3 regions of the Streptomyces sp. NPDC045899 genome follow, and region 1 is predicted to be linked to each of the others. Evidence: predicted binding sites of a transcription regulator. Region 1 holds the regulator's gene; each other region holds the start of a gene.

The links. The regulator HrcA, encoded in region 1, represses chaperone genes, less so after heat shock. The targets are predictions, from matches to a motif close to TTNGCACTCNGNNNNNCNGAGTGCNAA.
Positions count from the first base shown of each region.
Region 2: a site for HrcA is predicted at 5,103-5,129, ahead of groL (chaperonin GroEL). Genes of this name have one in related genera too.
Region 3: a site for HrcA is predicted at 1,455-1,481, ahead of groES (co-chaperone GroES). Genes of this name have one in related genera too.

Region 1 is NZ_JBWKKP010000009.1:295,620-302,487, reverse strand. It holds gene AC07FT_RS16575 (16S rRNA (uracil(1498)-N(3))-methyltransferase) at 1-250, opposite strand, end outside; gene AC07FT_RS16570 (nitronate monooxygenase) at 247-1,338, opposite strand; gene dnaJ (molecular chaperone DnaJ) at 1,436-2,569, opposite strand; gene hrcA (heat-inducible transcriptional repressor HrcA) at 2,570-3,586, opposite strand; gene AC07FT_RS16555 (MBL fold metallo-hydrolase) at 3,762-4,499, shown strand; gene AC07FT_RS16550 (DUF3097 domain-containing protein) at 4,522-5,349, shown strand; gene hemW (radical SAM family heme chaperone HemW) at 5,449-6,681, opposite strand; gene AC07FT_RS16540 (SpoIIE family protein phosphatase) at 6,760-6,868, opposite strand, start outside.
Region 2 is NZ_JBWKKP010000017.1:118,944-125,811, reverse strand. It holds gene AC07FT_RS24460 (Cmx/CmrA family chloramphenicol efflux MFS transporter) at 1-479, shown strand, start outside; gene AC07FT_RS24455 (DUF4031 domain-containing protein) at 496-771, opposite strand; gene AC07FT_RS24450 (hypothetical protein) at 771-1,127, opposite strand; gene AC07FT_RS24445 (MurR/RpiR family transcriptional regulator) at 1,253-2,182, shown strand; gene murQ (N-acetylmuramic acid 6-phosphate etherase) at 2,270-3,220, shown strand; gene groL (chaperonin GroEL) at 3,321-4,946, opposite strand; gene AC07FT_RS24430 (cold-shock protein) at 5,300-5,506, opposite strand; gene AC07FT_RS24425 (MoaD/ThiS family protein) at 5,915-6,193, opposite strand; gene thrC (threonine synthase) at 6,190-6,868, opposite strand, start outside.
Region 3 is NZ_JBWKKP010000029.1:42,158-49,025, forward strand. It holds gene AC07FT_RS31375 (class I SAM-dependent methyltransferase) at 1-251, opposite strand, end outside; gene AC07FT_RS31380 (polysaccharide deacetylase family protein) at 326-1,399, shown strand; gene groES (co-chaperone GroES) at 1,630-1,938, shown strand; gene groL (chaperonin GroEL) at 2,033-3,658, shown strand; gene AC07FT_RS31395 (SDR family NAD(P)-dependent oxidoreductase) at 3,771-4,544, opposite strand; gene AC07FT_RS31400 (LysR family transcriptional regulator) at 4,612-5,520, shown strand; gene AC07FT_RS31405 (WhiB family transcriptional regulator) at 5,573-5,890, opposite strand; gene AC07FT_RS31410 (response regulator transcription factor) at 6,299-6,868, shown strand, end outside.

The sequences.
Region 1 (6,868 bases):
CGGTGATCCGCGGGCTGGGCGGCTCGTCGTGACGCACCCCGGCCACCTCCACCAGCAGCCGGTCCTTGCCCTCGACGGCCGCCACGGTGCCGGAGACGCCCGTACCGAGGCCGTCGGTGAGCACCACGGACTCGCCGACGCGCAGCCGCCGTACGGAGACGGCGTGCCGCCCCTCGGGCCCCTGCAGCGCGACGCGGGTCCCCGCGGCCGCTCCCTGGAGGGAGTCGGCCACGAACACCGGGGCTGTCACCGGGCCTCGCCGTGGAACGTCCCGGCGGTCAATCCGGCGCGCGCCGCGTCCAGTTCGGCGGCAAGGGTCTCCACCAGCTTCCCCGCGGGCAGCTCACGCGCCAGCCGGTGGCCCTGTCCGGCCCACAGCGCCATGCCCTGCGGATCGCCCTGCTTGGCCGCGGCCTTGCGCAGCCCGGAGGTGAGGTGGTGCAGCTGGGGGTAGGCCGCCGGGGCGTACGGGCCGTGGTCGCGGATGAAACGGTTGACCAGGCCCCGGGCCGGACGCCCGGAGAAGGCCCGGGTCAGCTCGGTCCGGCCGAACATCGGGTCCGTCATGGCGCGCTTGTGCAGGGCGTTGGCCCCCGATTCGGGGGTGACCAGGAACGCGGTGCCCAGCTGGGCCGCGCTCGCCCCCGCGGCCAGCGCCGCCGCGATCTGCGCACCGCGCATCAGCCCGCCCGCGGCGATGACCGGGATCCGCACGGTCTCGCGGACCAGCGCGATCAGCGACAGCAGTCCGAGTCCGCCACCCATGCCGTCCTCGGCCGGGTCGTTGCGGAAACCGCCCTGGTGGCCGCCCGCCTCCACGCCCTGCACACAGAGCGCGTCGGCGCCCGCCCACTGGGCGGTCTGCGCCTCGACCGGCGAGGTCACCGTCACGACGGTGCGGGTACCGGCCGCGGCCAGCGCGCCCAGCACCTCACGGGTGGGGCAGCCGAAGGTGAACGAGACCACCGGCACCGGGTCCTCGAGCAGGATCGCCAGCTTCGCCTCGTACGCGTCGTCGGCCCCCGCGTCGGGGTCGCCGAGCGGTGTCTCGTACCAGGTGGACTCACCCGCGAGCTGCTCGCGGTAGACCTCGACGGCGGCCGGGTCCGCGGTGGGCGGCTGCGGCATGAAGAGGTTGACCAGGAAGGGGCGGCCGGTCAGCCCGCGCAGCTGTTTGATCTCTTCGTACATCGCCTCCGGGGTCTTGTACCCGGCGGCGAGGGAACCGAGGCCACCGGCCTCGGAGACGGCGGCGGCCAGCGGAGGGCAGGAAGCCCCGCCCGCCATCGGCGCCTGCACGATCGGATACCGAAAGAGATCGGTCAGTGCGGAGGGCATGGCCACATCGTGTCATGCGCTCCACACCGAACGGCAACCGGACTCCGGCCGCGACGGCGGTCGCGGCCGGAGCGTCCGGGCCTGCGGCCGGGGACACCTAGCGCCCGTTGAACGCATCCTTCAAACGCGAGAACAACCCCTGCTGCCCCGGCTTGAACTCGCCGGTGGGGCGCTCCTCGCCGCGCAGCTTGGACAGGCGGCGCAGCAGCTCCTCCTGCTCCGCGTCCAGCTTGGTCGGGGTGGTCACCTCGACATGGACGATCAGATCGCCCCGGCCGCCGCCCCGCAGATGGGTGACACCGCGCTGGTGCAGCGGGATCGACTGGCCGGACTGGGTGCCGGGCCGGATGTCGACCTCCTCCAGGCCGTCCAGCGTCTCCAGCGGCACCTTGGTGCCGAGCGACGCCGCCGTCATGGGGATGGTCACCGTGCAGTGCAGATCGTCGCCGCGGCGCTGGAAGACCGGGTGCGGGACCTCGTGGATCTCCACGTACAGATCGCCCGCCGGGCCGCCTCCCGGCCCGACCTCGCCCTCGCCCGCCAGCTGGATCCGGGTGCCGTTGTCCACACCGGCCGGGATCTTCACCGTCAGCGTGCGGCGCGAACGGATCCGTCCGTCACCGGCGCACTCCGGGCACGGGGTCGGCACCACGGTGCCGAAGCCCTGGCACTGCGGACACGGCCGCGAGGTCATGACCTGGCCCAGGAAGGAGCGGGTCACCTGGGAGACCTCACCGCGGCCCCGGCACATGTCACAGGTCTGCGCCGAGGTGCCCGGCGCGGCGCCCTCGCCGCTGCACGTGGTGCACACCACCGCGGTGTCGACCTGGATGTCCTTGGTGGTCCCGAACGCGGCCTCGCTGAGCTCCACGTCGAGACGGATCATGGCGTCCTGGCCGCGCCGGGTGCGGGACCGCGGTCCGCGCTGCGAGGCGGTGCCGAAGAACGCGTCCATGATGTCGGAGAAGTTGCCGAAGCCCGCGCCGAAGCCACCGGCGCCGCCTCCGCCCGCACCCGACATCGGGTCCCCGCCGAGGTCGTAGACCTGCTTCTTCTGCGGGTCCGAGAGCACCTCGTAAGCGGCGTTGATCTCCTTGAACCGCTCCTGGGTCTTCGGGTCCGGGTTCACATCCGGGTGCAGCTCACGCGCGAGCCGGCGGAATGCCTTCTTGATCTCGTCCTGCGAGGCATCACGCCGCACGCCCAGGACTGCGTAGTAGTCCGTCGCCACTTACGACTCCGCCAGGATCTGTCCGACGTAACGTGCCACTGCGCGTACCGCTCCCATCGTTCCGGGGTAGTCCATGCGGGTCGGTCCGACCACGCCGAGTTTGGCGACGGCCTCGTCGCCCGAACCGTAGCCGACCGCGACCACCGAGGTGGAATTCAGCCCCTCGTGAGCATTCTCATGCCCGATGCGCACGGTCATACCCGAGTCCTTGGCCTCGCCCAGCAGTTTGAGGAGGACGACCTGCTCCTCGAGCGCTTCCAGAACGGGCCGGATCGTCAGGGGGAAATCATGCCCGAAACGCGTGAGGTTCGCGGTGCCGCCGATCATCAGCCGCTCCTCGGTCTCCTCCACCAGCGTCTCGAGGAGGGTCGCCAGCACGGTCGTGACCGTCCCCCGGTCCTCCTGTTCGAAGGACTCCGGGAGATCCTGCACCAACTGCGGCACATCCGCGAACCGCCGCCCCACGACACGGCTGTTGAGCCGGGCCCGCAGATCCGCGAGGGACTCCTCGCTCACCGGCGAGGGGCAGTCCACCATGCGCTGCTCGACCCGGCCGGTGTCGGTGATCAGCACCAGCATCACCCGGGCCGCGGCCAGCGGCAGCAGCTCCACGTGGCGCACCGTCGAACGGGTCAGCGACGGGTACTGCACCACCGCGACCTGCCGGGTCAGCTGCGCCAGCAGCCGGACCGTGCGGCCCACCACGTCGTCGAGGTCCACCGCGCCGTCCAGGAAGTTCTGGATGGCCCGGCGCTCGGGTGTGGACAGCGGCTTCACTCCGGCCAGCTTGTCCACGAAGAGGCGGTAGCCCTTGTCGGTGGGGATTCGTCCGGCGCTGGTGTGCGGCTGGGCGATGAAGCCCTCGTCCTCCAGCGCGGCCATGTCGTTGCGGACCGTGGCCGGGGAGACCCCCAGCCGGTGGCGCTCGGTGAGTGCCTTGGAGCCGACCGGCTCCTCGGTGCCCACGTAGTCCTGGACAATGGCACGCAGCACCTCGAGTCTGCGTTCGCTGAGCACCCGCGCACCTCCAGTCCAGCGGTCTCTTCAGGTGGTCCCCCTGGCACTCAACGGTCACGAGTGCCAGAACCCCTCCGCCAGTGTACGGCGGGGTGCGGTGGCCGGGGCAAGAGCCGACGTGTGGCGGAGCCCGCACGACCCGCCACGCTATCGCCCGAGGAGCTAGCGTCTCGGTATGGAGACGTGTTGGGAAGAGTCGCGGTGGCAGGAGGCGGGCTGGGAGACCATCGCCGCCGGGGTGGCGCGACTGCGCATGCCCGGCTGGGACGAGACCATCGGCGTGGTCGTCGGGCGCACGGACGTACTCGTGGTGGACACCGGCGCCACGCTCCGTGACGGGGCCGCGCTGCGCACCCAGATCACCCGGCTCGCCGGGATGCGCCCCACCCGGATCGCGCTCACCCATCCGCATTTCGACCACGTCCTGGGCACGGCCGCCTTCTCGGGCTGCGAGGTGTACGGGGCGGCGGGCCTGGACGAACTGCTGCGCTCGGAGCGGGAGGAACTGCGCGAGAGCGCCATCCGGCAGGGCGTGGACCGGGGAGCCGCCACCGAGGCCGCGGACCATCTGGTCCTCCCCCACCACCTGGTCTCCGGGGAGCTCACCCTCGACCTGGGCGACCGGCGGGTGCTGCTGGCGAACGTGGGCCCCGGGCACTCCGCCCATGACCTGGCGGTCCTGGTCCCCGGCCGGCCCGAGGTGGTCTTCTGCGGCGATCTGGTCGAGGAGTCCGGTCCGCCGCAGGCGGGGAGTGACGCGATCCCCTCGCGGTGGCCCGCCGCCCTGGACCGGCTGCTGGAGCTCGGCGGCGAGGAGGCGCGGTACGTACCGGGCCACGGATCGGTGGTGGACGCGGAGTTCGTCCGCACCCAGCGTGACGAACTGGCGGCCCGCTTCGGCGTGTCCGGCTAGACGCGCGGCTATCGTCAGCCGGATGCGCAGCCGATACGACGACCCGGACCTGACCCCGCCGTGGAAGCGGTCACAGCCCGCCCCGGAGGTCCCCGCCGAACCGGACCTCGTCGTGGAGGAGGTCAGCACCGGGTTCTGCGGGGCGGTGATCCGCTGCGAGAAGACCGCGCAGGGTCCGACGGTCACTCTGGAGGACCGCTTCGGCAAACATCGCGTCTTCCCCATGGAGCCGCGCGGCTTCCTGCTCGAGGGCAAGGTGGTCACGCTCGTGCGCCCGCGCGCGACGGCCCCCTCCGCGCCCCGGCGCACGGCCTCGGGGTCCCTCGCGGTACCGGGGGCGCGGGCGAGGGTGGCCCGCGCGGGGCGGATCTATGTCGAGGGGCGCCATGACGCGGAGCTGGTGGAGCGGGTCTGGGGCGACGACCTGCGCATCGAGGGCGTGGTCGTCGAGTACCTGGAGGGTGTGGACGACCTCCCCGCCATCGTCCGGGAGTTCGCGCCCGGTCCGGACGCGAGGCTGGGCGTCCTGGTCGACCATCTGGTGCCGGGCTCCAAGGAGTTCCGGATCGCCGCCGGGGTCACCGGTGACCACGTCCTGGTCGTCGGCCACCCCTACATCGACATCTGGGAAGCGGTGAAACCGTCCTCGGTGGGCATCGCCGCCTGGCCCGGGGTCCCGCGCGGCCAGGACTGGAAGACGGGCGTCTGCCGCGCCCTGGGCTGGCCGGAGAACACCGGCGCCGCCTGGCAGCGCATCCTCTCCTCGGTCCACTCCTACAAGGACCTGCGCCCCGAGCTCCTGGGCCGGGTGGAGGAGCTGATCGACTTCGTGACGGTGGGGGTCAGCTGAGTGTCCGGAACGCGCTGGTTTCCAGCGTGAAGTCCAGCGCCTCGCACTCAGCGTGCTCACGCCACTACCGCGCCCTCGACCGCCGTCACCCTTCGCGTATCAGTCCACCAGATCGCGCACCACCGCGTCGGCCAGCAGCCGCCCCCGCAGCGTGAGCACGGCCCGGCCCTGCCGGTACGGCTCGGGGTCCAGCAGGCCGTCCGCCAGGGCCCGCTCCGCGGCCGCCGCGCCCGCGGGGCGGAGCAGGTCGAGGGGGCAGCCTTCGGAGAGCCGCAGCTCCAGCAGGACGCGTTCGACGCGGCGCTCCTCGTCGGCCAGCAGCTCGCGGCCCGCGCCGGGCGACCGGCCCTCGCCGAGGGCCTGGGCGTACGCGCCGGGGTGCTTCACGTTCCACCAGCGGACACCGCCCACATGGCTGTGGGCGCCGGGCCCCGCGCCCCACCAGTCGGCGCCGCGCCAGTACAGCTCGTTGTGGCGGCAGCGGCCCTCGGGCGTGGTCGCCCAGTTGGACACCTCGTACCAGTCGAAACCGGCGGCCGAGAGCAGTTCCTCGGCGATCAGATAGCGGTCGGCGTGCACATCGTCGTCGGTCATCGGCACCTCGCCGCGCCGGATCCGGCGGGCCAGCTGGGTGCCCTCCTCGACGATCAGCGCGTAGGCCGAGACATGGTCCGGCCCGGCGCCGAGGGCGGCTTCCAGGGAGGCCCGCCAGTCGTCGTCGCTCTCGCCCGGGGTGCCGTAGATCAGGTCGAGGTTCACATGGTCGAAGCCCGCGGCCCGCGCCTCGGCGACACACTGCTCGGGGCGGCCGGGGGTGTGGGTGCGGTCCAGCACCTTCAGCACGTGCCGGCGGGCGCTCTGCATCCCGAAGGAGACCCGGTTGAACCCGGCCTCGCGCAGCTCCGCCAGATAGCGCGGATCCACCGACTCCGGATTGGCCTCGGTGGTGATCTCGGCACCGTCCGCCAGTCCGAACTCCTCGCGGACGGCCGCGAGCATCCGGCCCAGGTCGGCCGCGGCCAGCAGGGTCGGGGTCCCGCCGCCCACGAACACGGTCTCGACCGGGCGCGGGTCGTCGCCCAGCACCTTGCGTGCGAGCCGCACCTCCTCGGTGACCTGCTCGGCGTAGTTGTCCCGCGAGGCCAGCACCCCGCCGGAACCGCGCAGCTCACTGGCGGTGTAGGTGTTGAAGTCGCAGTACCCGCAGCGCGTGGCGCAGTAGGGCACGTGCAGATAGAAGCCCAGCGGGCGCCGCACGGCCCCGGCGAGCGCGGCGGGGGGCAGCGCTCCGTCCTCGGGCATGGGCTCACCATCGGGCAGTACGGAAGGCATGCAACCTATTGTCGGCCATCGCCCCCGGTCCACCCGCCGCCCCCGCCCGCGGCGGCGGTGAGCGGGCTGGTGGCGCGGTCAGAGGGCCTTCAGGACGAGCATCGCCAGGTCGTCGTCGGGCGGCTCCGCCGCGAAGGCGTGCACCGCCTCCCGCAGCCGCTCCGCGACCGCGCGGGCGCTCAGCCCC
Region 2 (6,868 bases), on a different contig from region 1:
TGGGGGCGCTGATCGGTACGGCGATCGGCGGGCGGATCGCGGACGCCCATCTGTTCGGCACGATGTACGGCGGCATAGCCGCCTCGGCGGCGGTCCTGGCCCTGCTGGCGCTCACCGCGCGGTCCCCCGTGGCGGCCGTGACCCTGGCACTGCTGCTGGGAGTCACCGCCTTCTTCACCGCACCCGCGCTCAACGCCCGGATGTTCAACGTGGCGAACGCCGCGCCGACGCTGGCGGGTGCGACCACGACCGCCGCCTTCAACATCGGCAACACGGTCGGACCGTGGCTGGGCGGGCTCGTGATCAGCGCGGGCTGGGGCTATCCGGCGGTGGCCTGGACCGGTGCGGTGATGGCCACCCTCGCCATCGGAACGACCGCGCTCGCCTCCCGGATCCACCAGGCGGAGAGCGGCTCACGAGTGATCACGGGTTCGGCGACCACGCCCCTGAACCGGGAGTCCAGCCGCGCCACGCGGTGATCCGCGGGAGCGCCCCTCACGCCCCCGCGGTCCGCGCCCGCTTCGGGCGGCGCAGGCCGGCCGCCGTCAGGCGGCGGAGCAGTTCCTTGCTGCCGACCTCCTCGGCTCCGGCCCGGACCGCCGTGTCGTAGAGCTCGCTCGGGACGTCGTAGTGGTCCCGGTCGAAGCCGCGGCGGGGGGCGCCGATGCGGTCGGCGAAGGCGTGGAGTTCGTCGTAGGAGACGTCGCTCACCAGGTGTGACCACATACGGCCGTGGCCCGGCCAGGAGGGCGGGTCGATCAGGACGGCCATCAGAGGGTCGCCCCGAGGGAGCCCACACGGGCCACCGCGACCGCTGTCTTGCCGCAGACCCAGTGCGGGTCCGCGCCCAACTCCGGTTCCACGTCGAGGGCGTGGAGATCGCCGCCCTCGGTGCAGACCGGGCACAGCGGCCAGCGGCCGTACCGCTCCAGCAGGGCGTCCTGGACGTCCTGGGCGACCAGCCCGGCCACGTACTCGGCGCCTTCCGGCCACTGCTCGACCCACCACCGCCGGTGCGTGATCGCGTCCTCGACCAGGGAGACGATGTCCGCCTGGGCGACCTTTCCCGCCGCGAGATCGGCAAGGACGAGCGCACGCGCCGCGTGCAGTGCGTGTTCGAGCTTCATGGGTCCCATTGTCACCTTTGCTGCGCGCGGGCGCCCGCCCATCACCCTCCGTATGCGCCGCCCCGGTGACATACCGGGGTACGCCCAGGGTTGACGGTCACCCTGACTGGAAATAGTTTTCACGCGTGAGCAGTAAGCTGAAGGAAACTTTCACCCCGTCCGAGGCCCCCGCTCCCGCACCGGCCGCCCTCGCGGCGAAGGTCCGTACGCTGGCTCCCTCCATGACCCGTTCCATGCAGCGCGTCGCCGAGACCGTGGCGGGTGATCCGGCCGGTTGCGCCGCGCTCACCGTCACCGGGCTCGCCGAGCGCACGGGTACCAGCGAAGCCACCGTCGTACGCACCTCCCGGCTGCTCGGGTACCCCGGATACCGCGATCTGCGTCTCGCGCTCGCCGCGCTGGCGGCGCAGCAGGCGGCCGGACGGGCCCCGGCGGTCACGGCGGACATCGCGGTGGACGACCCGATCCCCGATGTGATCGCCAAGCTGGCGCAGGAGGAGCAGCAGTGTCTGGCGGACACCGCCGCCGGGCTGGACACCGCCCAGCTGGAGTCGGCCGTCTCGGCGCTCGCCGCCGCCCGGCGGATCGACGTCTACGGGGTGGGGGCCTCCAGTCTGGTCGGCCAGGACCTGGCGCAGAAGCTCCTGCGCATCGGGCTGATAGCCCACGCCCATGCCGATCCGCATCTGGCGGTCACCAACGCCGTGCAGCTCCACTCGGGCGACGTGGCCGTCGCGATCACCCACTCGGGCCGCACCACGGACGTCATCGAACCGCTGCGGGTCGCCTTCGAACACGGGGCGACCACCGTGGCGATCACCGGACGGCCGGACAGCGAGGTCGCCCAGTACGCGGACTTCCTCCTCACCACCTCCACCGCCCGCGAGAGCGAGCTGCGCCCGGCCGCCATGGCCAGCCGCACCAGTCAGCTGCTGGTGGTGGACTGCCTGTTCATCGGGGTCGCCCAGCGTACGTACGAGTCGGCCGCGCCCGCGCTGTCCGCCTCGTACGAGGCGCTCGCCCACCGGCACGACCCCCGCCCCCGGCACCGCTGACCCCGTACCCGAGAGCACCGAGCCACCCCCGAGTCATCACCTCACCCCCACCCCCGCCACGCTGACTATGGGAAAGAGCCGTTTCGCATGACTTCCGCCGCCGACCAGGGCCGGAGCCCGGCAGAGCTCCGGGCCCAGCTGGAGACCCTCACCACCGAGGCGTTCCGCCCCGAACTCGCCGAGATCGACCGGCTCGACACGCTGGAGATCGCCCGGATCATGAACGGGGAGGACGCCACCGTCCCCACCGCCGTCGCCGCCCAGCTCCCCCGGATCGCCGCCGCCATCGACGACATCGCCGCCCGGATGTCCCGCGGCGGACGGCTGGTCTACGCGGGCGCGGGCACCGCGGGACGGCTCGGGGTGCTCGACGCGAGCGAATGCCCACCCACCTTCAACACCCGGCCGGGCCAGGTCCTCGGAGTGCTCGCGGGCGGTCCGCAGGCCATGGTGACCTCCGCCGAGGGAGCCGAGGACAGCGGGGAACTGGCCGCCGCCGATCTGGACGCACTGGGGGTGGGCGAGGCCGACGCGGTCGTCGGGATCTCGGCCTCCGGCCGCACCCCGTACGCGATCGGCGCCGTCGGGCACGCCCGGTCCGCGGGGGCGCTCACCGTGGGGCTGTCCTGCAACGCGGGCTCGGCGCTGGCCGCCGCGGCCGACCACGGGATCGAGATCGTGGTGGGGCCGGAGCTGGTCACCGGCTCGACCCGGCTGAAGTCGGGCACCGCCCAGAAGCTGGTGCTCAACATGATCTCGACCATCACCATGATCCGGCTCGGCAAGACCTTCGGGAACCTGATGGTCGATGTCCGCGCCTCCAACGAGAAGCTGCGGGCCCGTTCGCGCCGGATCGTCTCGCTGGCCACCGGTGCCCCGGACGAGCGCATCGAGCGCGCGCTCGCGGCCACGGACGGCGAGACCAAGAACGCCATCCTCACCATCCTGGGCGAGGTGGACGCGCCGACGGCCGAGCAGCTGCTCGGCGAGGCGGGCGGCCGGCTGCGCGCGGCCCTGGAGGCCGCGCGGGCGCGCTGAGCGCTCCGCGGGGCCGGAAGAGAACGCCGTCGGGGCGGCACCCCTGGGAGAGGGTGCCGCCCCGACGATCTCAGGACGGTTCGACCGACGAAGACGTCGATCAGAAGTCCATGTCACCGCCCGGCATGCCGCCCGGAGCGCCCGCCGCGGCGGCCTTCTCCGGCTTGTCGGCGATGACGGCCTCGGTGGTGAGGAACAGCGCGGCGATCGACGCGGCGTTCTGCAGCGCGGAGCGCGTGACCTTGGCCGGGTCGATGATGCCCTCGGCGATGAGGTCGACGTACTCGCCGGTGGCGGCGTTCAGGCCGTGGCCCGGGGTCAGGTTGCGCACCTTCTCCACCACGACACCGCCCTCGAGGCCGGCGTTGACCGCGATCTGCTTCAGCGGGGCCTCGAGCGCCAGGCGGACGGCCTGGGCACCGGTGGCCTCGTCACCCTCGAGCTCCAGCTTCTCGAAGACCGAGACGGTCTGGAGCAGGGCCACGCCACCACCGGCGACGATGCCCTCCTCGACGGCGGCCTTGGCGTTGCGCACCGCGTCCTCGATGCGGTGCTTGCGCTCCTTGAGCTCGACCTCGGTCGCGGCACCGGCCTTGATGACGGCCACGCCGCCGGCCAGCTTCGCCAGGCGCTCCTGGAGCTTCTCGCGGTCGTAGTCCGAGTCCGAGGACTCGATCTCGGCGCGGATCTGGTTGACGCGGCCCTGCACCTGGTCGGTGTCGCCGGCGCCGTCCACGATCGTGGTCTCGTCCTTGGTGACCGTGACCTTGCGGGCGCGGCCGAGCAGGTCGATACCCGCGTTCTCCAGCTTGAGGCCGACCTCCTCGGAGATGACGGTGCCACCGGTGAGGATGGCGATGTCACCGAGCATGGCCTTGCGGCGGTCACCGAAGCCCGGGGCCTTGACGGCGACGGACTTGAAGGTGCCACGGATCTTGTTGACGACCAGGGTCGCCAGGGCCTCGCCCTCGATGTCCTCGGCGATGATCAGCAGCGGCTTGCCGGACTGCATGACCTTCTCGAGCAGCGGGAGGAGGTCCTTCACGCTGGTGATCTTCGAGTTGACGATCAGGATGTACGGGTCGTCGAGCGACGCCTCCATACGCTCCATGTCCGTCGCGAAGTACGGGGAGATGTAGCCCTTGTCGAAGCGCATGCCCTCGGTGAGCTCGAGCTCGAGCCCGAAGGTCTGCGACTCCTCGACGGTGATGACGCCTTCCTTGCCGACCTTGTCCATCGCCTCGGCGATGAGCTCGCCGATCTGGGTGTCGGCGGCGGAGATGGAGGCGGTGGAGGCGATCTGCTCCTTGGTCTCCACGTCCTTGGCCTGCTCGAGCAGCTGGGCGGAGACGGCCTCGACGGCCTTCTCGATGCCGCGCTTCAGGGCCATCGGGTTGGCACCCGCGGCGACGTTCCGGAGGCCTTCCTTGACCAGCGCCTGGGCCAGGACGGTCGCGGTCGTCGTGCCGTCACCGGCGACGTCGTCCGTCTTCTTCGCGACCTCCTTGACCAGCTCGGCGCCGATCTTCTCGTACGCGTCCTCGAGCTCGATCTCCTTGGCGATGGACACACCATCGTTGGTGATCGTGGGGGCGCCCCACTTCTTCTCGAGGACGACGTTGCGGCCCTTGGGGCCGAGGGTGACCTTGACGGCGTCGGCGAGCTGGTTCATCCCGCGCTCGAGGCCGCGCCGTGCCTCCTCGTCGAACGCGATGATCTTGGCCATGTGAAGTGGTCCTCCCAAGACTTAGGGGGTACCTCCCAGGCCGTCAGGCCGTGGGGGCGGGTTGCTCCGGACCGCGCTGGCGCCCGCGACGGACGGCCTGTCTGCCCTGCGGTTCCTTGCCCCACATGGCCGACGGGCCTCACCGACCCGGTCCTTCTGTCACTCTCACTCGTAGAGTGCTAACGCCAATGATTAGCACTCGACCCATGAGAGTGCAAGCGCCCGAAGGGCGTCCCGGAGGGGTGGCGGCCGGGTGACGGGTGGGCGCAGGGGCGGGACACGCCGGAGGGCCCGCACCCCGTAGCGGGGTGCGGGCCCTCCGACAGTCCAGTCAGCTGCCTCGCGTCGGCGCGTCAGCCGACGGCCACGCGGACCATGTCGGCCTGCGGGCCCTTCTGACCCTGCGAGATCTCGAACTCCACCCGCTGGCCTTCCTCGAGGGTGCGGTAGCCGTCCATCTGGATCGCGCTGTAGTGGACGAACACGTCCGCACCACCGTCGACCGCGATGAAGCCGTACCCCTTCTCCGCGTTGAACCACTTGACGGTGCCCTGAGCCATTCCTAACTCCCCTATTGCTGGCCCTTTTGCGCAGGACCGCACTCCGCGGACCCGGGTCAGACCTCACCCTCCGGTCAGGGAGGGTGTGCGCCGGAACGCGTCGACCGCCGCTGAATGTATCCGTCCCAACGCCCTCTGCAACAGGTCAATCGGACGAGAATTCTGGGGACGGCCGAAGGTCCAGAAGTGAAGGATTCTCACGAATGTGGGACAACTCGGGCCGGACATAGGGCACCAACTCGACAAATCATGCTCACACTTCGCGCACAACTTGACGAGTTCCGTATGTGGTTCCGGCCTCCGGCCGGTTCGGAATCTGGCCAACTGTATCGCGATTCCACACACGGAATCGCCCCGTCCGTTTTTCTCCGGACGGGGCGATTCCGATGGTGAGGGAGTGATGAGGGGTCAGCAGCCGCCCGCCACCGCCGGGATGATGGAGACCCCGGCACCGTCCGGCGTGGCCGTGGCCAGGCCCTCCGCGAACCGCACATCGTCGTCGTTGACGTACACGTTCACGAAGCGGCGCAGCTTGCCGGTGTCGTCCAGCACGCGCGCGGAGATGCCCTGGTGGTTCTTCTCCAGGTCCGCCAGGACCTCGGCGAGGGTCGCGCCCTCGGCGCTGACCTCGGCCTGACCGCCGGTGTAGGTACGGAGGATGGTCGGAATTCGGACGTTGACGCTCATACGAGTCCAGCCTCTCGGAACGAGTCAAGGGTGGGGCGGATGGTGGCGGAGGGGCCCGTGGTGGGGGCCACCGCGTCGAGGGTCTTCAGACCGTCGCCGGTGTTGAGGACGACGGTCGTCAGAGTCGGGTCGAGGAGCCCGTCCTCGATCAGCTTCCTGGTCACACCGACGGTCACCCCGCCCGCGGTCTCCGCGAAGATCCCCTCGGTGCGGGCCAGCAGCTTGATCGCGTCGACGACCTGCTCGTCGGTGACGTCCTCCACGGCCCCGCCGGTGCGGCGCGCGATGTCCAGGACGTAGGGGCCGTCCGCCGGGTTACCGATGGCCAGCGACTTGGCGATGGTGTTCGGCTTCTGCGGGCGCACCACGTCATGACCGGCCTTGAAGGCGGCGGAGACCGGGGAGCAGCCCTCGGCCTGGGCGCCGAAGATCTTGTAGGGGCGGTCCTCGACCAGACCGAGCTGGATCAGCTCCTTGAGCCCCTTGTCGATCTTGGTGAGCTGGGAGCCCGACGCGATCGGGACGACGATCTGATCCGGCAGCCGCCAGCCCAGCTGTTCGCAGATCTCGTAGGCCAGGGTCTTGGAACCCTCGCCGTAGTACGGGCGCAGGTTCACGTTGACAAAGCCCCAGCCCTCGCCCGCCGGGTCGCCGATCAGCTCGCTGCAGAAGCGG
Region 3 (6,868 bases), on a different contig from region 1:
CGCGTGGACTGCTCGACACCGTGCGGGGTGAAGTACATCCGGTGGGCGTCCTCGCCGAACTTGGCGACCGCCCGCTGGCGCAACTGGGCCTGCGTCAGGGCCGCCGAGACCAGCGCCGCCGGATGGTCACGGCGCAGCCGGGTCGCGGTGGTGAGCTCGTCCGCCGGGTCGTGGTCCCGGAGCGCGGTGAGCAGCTCCTGACCCTCGTCGCCGAGGAGTGAGTCGAAGGCGTCAACGTCCACATGGCCCATTCTCCCCGCTCCCGCGGGCGTATTCGCACCCACGCGGCGCGCGCTTCCCCCCATTCCGGCCGAAGATCACATATATGCCGATGATCAAGAATGGGTTCTCGCGGTGTCTGGTCCTCACCACCGCGGCGGTCGTGCTCACGGGCTGCGGAAGCCTTAAGGGCCCCGGTCCGCTCGCCCGGACCACCGTGGACACCGCCACGGCCGCGGAGTCCCCGGCCCCGCAGACCGCGGGGCGTTCACCCACCGCACCGCCACCGGCGGCGCGCCCCCCGGAGATCTCCGCGGCCCCGGACCACTCCCCGCCGCCGGTCTCCCCGGTTCCGGAAGGGGCGTCCGGTCCGGCCGCCGCACCGTCCCCGGCCCCCGGTGGGTCCGGCGCCCCCGGCGGGTCCGGCGCGCCCGGCGGGTCCGGCGCGCCCGGCCCCTCGCGGGCCGGCTCCGCCCCGGCGGGTGACCCCGAGGCGTACCGCAGATGGGGTCTGGACCGGCCGTTGGACCAGCCGCCGCCCCCGCCCGCCGCCAAACCGCCGCTCGTCCTGGAGGAGCCGTCCGAGGAGGGGCTGCCGCCGGTCATCCGCCGGGTGCAGACCACCGATCGGGTGGTCTTCCTGACGATCGACGACGGCATCGAGAAGGACCCGGGCTTCGTGGAGCAGGCCCGCGATCTCGGACTCCCCTTCACCGGCTTCCTCACCGACAACGTGATCGGCGACCGGTACGACTACTTCGACGAGCTCCAGCGGCTCGGCAACCCGATGGAGAACCACACCCTCACCCACCCCAGCCTGGCCGGGCTCGACTACGACACCCAGCGGCAGGAGATCTGCGGCCAGCGGGACAACCTCCGCGACCGCCTCGGCCGCGAGCCGCGGCTGTTCCGCCCGCCCTACGGCGCGTACGACGGGACGACGCTGCGCGCGGCGGCGGACTGCGGGGCGCGGACGGTGGTGCTGTGGCGCGCCGAGATGGAGCCGGGCGGGATGGCCTACCGGTCCGGGGGCGCGCTCCAGCCGGGGGACATCGTGCTCGCGCACTTCCGCGGACCGGAGCAGCTGGAGGGCGCGTCCATGACCGACATGATCACGTCGATGCTGCGGGCGATCCAGGAGCAGGGCTTCACGGTGGCGCGGCTGGAGGACTACGTCTGAGGGGGCCGGGCGGGTCCCGCGGCGGGGTGGCGATCGGTGCCCGTCCCCGCATCGCCTGGCACTCTAGTTGACTGAGTGCTAACCGCGTCATAATGTCGAGGCTGGCACTCGGCAGTGTGGAGTGCCAACCACACAGCGACGGGCAGGTCCGGCACCCGCGACGACGGATCCACCTGGTCGCCACCTCAGACAGTTAACCCCGTGAGATCTCCGAAGGGGGAGGTCGGATCGTGACGACCACCAGCTCCAAGGTTGCCATCAAGCCGCTCGAGGACCGCATCGTGGTGCAGCCGCTCGACGCCGAGCAGACCACGGCTTCCGGTCTGGTCATCCCGGACACCGCCAAGGAGAAGCCCCAGGAGGGCGTCGTCCTGGCCGTGGGCCCGGGCCGCTTCGAGGAAGGCAACCGTCTTCCGCTCGACGTCGCCGTCGGTGACGTCGTGCTCTACAGCAAGTACGGCGGCACCGAGGTGAAGTACAACGGCGAGGAGTACCTCGTCCTCTCGGCTCGCGACGTCCTCGCGATCGTCGAGAAGTAATCACCGAAGATTTGCCTATGAGCCGCGTCCCGGTGCCCGTGTCACAGATACCCGGGGTCGGGACGCGGTTCGTTTGAGAGGACATACGCAACTCATGGCGAAGATCCTGAAGTTCGACGAGGACGCCCGTCGCGCCCTCGAGCGCGGCGTCAACAAGCTGGCGGACACGGTCAAGGTCACCATCGGTCCCCGCGGCCGCAACGTGGTCATCGACAAGAAGTTCGGTGCCCCGACCATCACCAACGACGGTGTCACCATCGCCCGTGAGGTCGAGGTCGAGGACCCGTACGAGAACCTGGGCGCCCAGCTCGTCAAGGAGGTGGCGACCAAGACCAACGACATCGCGGGTGACGGCACCACCACCGCCACCGTGCTGGCCCAGGCGCTGGTCCGCGAGGGCCTGCGCAACGTGGCCGCCGGTGCCTCCCCGGCCGCCCTGAAGAAGGGCATCGACGCCGCGGTCAAGGCCGTCTCCGACGACCTCCTGGCGACCGCCCGCCCGATCGACTCCAAGTCCGACATCGCCGCCGTGGCCGCGCTGTCCGCCCAGGACAAGCAGGTCGGCGAGCTGATCGCCGAGGCGATGGACAAGGTCGGCAAGGACGGTGTCATCACCGTCGAGGAGTCCAACACCTTCGGCCTGGAGCTCGACTTCACCGAGGGCATGGCCTTCGACAAGGGCTACCTCTCGCCCTACATGGTGACCGACCAGGAGCGTATGGAGGCCGTCCTCGACGACCCGTACATCCTGATCCACCAGGGCAAGATCGGCTCGATCCAGGACCTGCTGCCGCTGCTGGAGAAGGTCATCCAGGCCGGCGCCAGCAAGCCGCTGCTGATCATCGCCGAGGACGTGGAGGGCGAGGCCCTGTCCACCCTCGTCGTCAACAAGATCCGTGGCACCTTCAACGCCGTCGCGGTGAAGGCCCCGGGCTTCGGCGACCGCCGCAAGGCGATGCTCGGTGACATGGCGACCCTCACCGGCGCCACCGTCATCGCCGAAGAGGTCGGCCTCAAGCTGGACCAGGCCGGTCTCGACGTGCTGGGCACCGCCCGCCGCGTGACCGTCACCAAGGACGACACCACCATCGTCGACGGTGGCGGCAAGGCCGAGGACGTCGCCGGCCGGATCGCCCAGATCAAGGCCGAGATCGAGAGCACGGACTCCGACTGGGACCGCGAGAAGCTCCAGGAGCGTCTGGCGAAGCTGGCCGGCGGTGTCTGCGTGATCCGCGTGGGCGCGGCCACCGAGGTCGAGCTCAAGGAGAAGAAGCACCGTCTGGAGGACGCCATCTCCGCGACCCGCGCCGCGGTCGAGGAGGGCATCGTCTCCGGTGGTGGCTCCGCTCTGGTGCACGCCGCCAAGGTGCTCGAGGGCAACCTCGGCCTGGACGGCGACGAGGCCACCGGTGTCGCCGTGGTCCGCCGCGCCTCGGTCGAGCCGCTGCGCTGGATCGCCGAGAACGCCGGTCTCGAGGGCTACGTCATCACCTCGAAGGTCGCCGAGCTCGAGAAGGGCCACGGCTACAACGCCGCCACCGAGGAGTACGGCGACCTGGTGAAGGCCGGCGTCATCGACCCGGTCAAGGTCACCCGCTCCGCGCTGGAGAACGCGGCCTCGATCGCCTCGCTGCTGCTCACCACCGAGACCCTGGTGGTCGAGAAGCCGGCCGAGGAAGAGGCCGAGGCCGGCGGCCACGGCCACGGCCACGCGCACTGACGCGAGCCCGACGCCACGAAGGCGCGGCCGTCCCGGGAGGGGCGGCCGCGCCTTCGCGCTGCGCGGTGACCGCTGAGGCGACTGCCGGCCGGTGGTCCACCGGCCCGGTGGACTACCGGCGCGCGTAGTTGCGGCCGACCCGGGAGGAGACCGCCGACACCGCCGCCCTCGGGACCAGCTTCGCCAGCCCCGTCATCGTCTTGTAGCGCGGGTCCGGGATGGACAGCGACTTCCCGCGCGAGAGGTCCTTGAGCGCCGACGCGACCAGCTTGTCCGCGTCCAGCCACATCCAGCTCGGCACACTGTCCGGCTTGATCCCCGCCCGCGCGTGGAACTCCGTGCGCACGAAGCCGGGGCACAGCGCCATCAGCCGGACGCCCGAACTCGCCAGGTCCTTCGCCGCGCCCTGGGTGAACTGCACCACCCACGCCTTGCTCGCGCCGTACGTCCCGCGCGGGAAGAACGCCGCGATCGACGCCACGTTGATCACCCCGCCGCGGCCCCGGTCGCGCATCGTCCCGCAGGCCGCGCTGGTGAGCCGGAGCACCGCCTCGCAGTGGAGCCTCAGCATCCGCAGCTCGTCGGTGAGCGGCGCCTCCAGATAGCGGCCGCGGTTGCCGAACCCGGCGTTGTTGACGAGCAGATCGACCGGGTGGGTGCGGTCCTCCAGCCGGGCCTCGACCGCCGCGATGCCCGCCTCCTCGGACAGGTCGGCCCGCAGCACCTCGACCTCCACGCCGTGCCGGTCGTGCAGGTCCGCCGCCTGGTCGCGCAGCCGCTTCTCGTCACGGGCGACGAGCACGAGGTTGTGCCCGTCGGCGGCGAGCCGGCTCGCGAAGGCGGCGCCGATGCCCGCGGTGGTTCCGGTGATCAGTGCAGTCGTCATAGCCGCACGTTATCGGCCGCGGCGGGAGATCCCGGTCCGGGTCCAAGGGGCGCTTATGCTCAAAGACATGATCGAGGCCCGTCACCTCCGAGTGCTGCGCGCGGTGGCCGCCACCGGTTCCTTCTCCGCGGCGGCGCGTGAGCTGGGCTGCACCCAGCCCGCGGTCAGCCAGCAGATGAAGGCCCTGGAGGGCGCCGCGGGCACCCCGTTGCTGATCCGCACCGGCCGGGAGATGCGGCTGACCGAGGCGGGTGAGGCCCTGGTGCGGCACGCCGCGGGGATCCTGGCCGGGCTGACCGCCGCCGAGGAGGAGGTCGCGGCGATCGCCGGGCTGCGGGCGGGCCGGGTGCGGCTGGTGTCGTTCCCCAGCGGCAGTTCCACGCTGGTGCCGACGGCGCTCGCCGGGATGCGCGCCGCCCACCCCGGGACCCGGGTCTCGCTGGTGGAGGCCGAACCGCCGCGCTCGGTGGAGATGCTCCGGGCCGGTGACTGCGAGATCGCCGTGGCCTTCCGCTATCCGCAGGCCGATGACGCGGTGGAGGCGGGCGGCGGCTGGGAGGACCTGGTGGCCCGGCCGCTGCTGAGCGACCGGCTGGTGGTCGTGGTCCCGCGGGAGCACCGGCTGGCCGGGGCCGGGACGGTCGGAATGGCGGAGCTGGCGGAGGAGCCGTGGATCGCGGGCTGTCCGCGCTGCCGCCGTCATCTGGTGGAGGTCTGCGAGTCCGAGGGCTTCACACCGCGGATCGACTTCGCGACGGACGACTACCCGGCGGTGATCGGGCTGGTGGCGGCCGGGCTCGGGGTCGCGGTGCTGCCGGAGCTGGCGCTGGAGTCGGTGCGCGCCAAGGGCGCGGTGACGCTGGAGGTCAAGCCCGCGGTGCGGCGCGAGGTGGTGGCGCTGACGCTGCCGGACCTGGCGCGGGTGCCCGCGGTGGCGGCCACGCTGGACCGGCTGGAGTCCGCGGCGCGCCGCTGAGGTCCGCTTCGCGGATGGAACGTTTCTTCTATCGATCGGCCCCGGAATCCGGTCAGGATCCGGGAGGCCCTGACGAGGTGGCCACCGCGCGGTGCCGCGCCCGTCCCATGAGCTCCTCGCGCTCGTCCTCGGTCAGTCCGCCCCACACGCCGTACGGCTCGCGTACGGCGAGTGCGTGAGCCGCGCACTGCGCCCGTACCGGGCAGCGCATGCACACCTCTTTCGCCGACATCTCCCGCGCGCTGCGGGCAGCGCCGCGCTCCCCCTCCGGGTGGAAGAAGAGCGAGCTGTCGACCCCGCGACACGCGGCCAGGAGCTGCCAGTCCCACAGGTCGGCGTTCGGACCGGGAAGACGGGAGAAATCTGCCATTGCCTTATCTCCTCGAAGCGATCGACTGCGGACGCTGTGTCCTGGGTTGTGCACCTACGGTGTAAGTAGATGTAAATATGACTCATTGCGAATCTAGCCACACAGGTCGGCAAATTGGAAGCAAGGTCGCCAAATGCCACCGAAGGGGATGACCTGGGGGAGACCGATGGGGGAGAGGCGCTGGCGCGCGGCAGGCGCGACGAAGCAGCTCTGTATCCGAGCCCTCACGTAGAGTGTCGAAGGTGGCCGCCGAACCCCGTAACTCTTTCGGGTGACCGTCGTTGAGAGTGCGGAGGCGGTTGATGGGTAAAGCTCTCGGACAGATATCCGGGGCTGTCAATCGCTCAGGTGACGATATGTACCAGCCTGGAGGCTCAAGGTGACGCGCATCAGCTGCGGAGGACGGCCATGACATCCGTCCTCGTCTGCGACGACTCCCCGCTTGCCCGAGAGGCACTGCGCCGCGCGGTGGCGACCGTGCCCGGTGTCGAGCGTGTGACGACAGCGGCCAACGGCGAGGAAGTCCTCCGCCGCTGGGGTGCCGACCGCTCGGACCTGATCCTGATGGACGTACGGATGCCCGGTCTCGGCGGAGTCGAGACCGTGCGGCGGCTGCTGTCCGCCGACCCCGGCGCCCGGATCATCATGCTCACGGTGGCCGAGGATCTCGATGGAGTGGCGCTGGCGGTGGCCGCCGGTGCCCGTGGCTATCTGCACAAGGACGCCTCGCGCGCCGAGCTGCGGGCCACGGTGACCCAGGCGCTGGCCGACCCCACGTGGCGGCTGGCGCCGAGGCGGCTGCGGTCCGCCGAGATGGGCGCGGCCCCGACCCTCACCGCCCGGGAGATCCAGGTGCTGGAGGGCATGAGCCACGGCCGCTCCAACGCGGAGATCGGCCGTGAGCTGTTCCTCTCCGAGGACACGGTCAAGACGCACGCCCGGCGGCTCTTCAAGAAGCTCGGCGCTTCGGACCGGGCC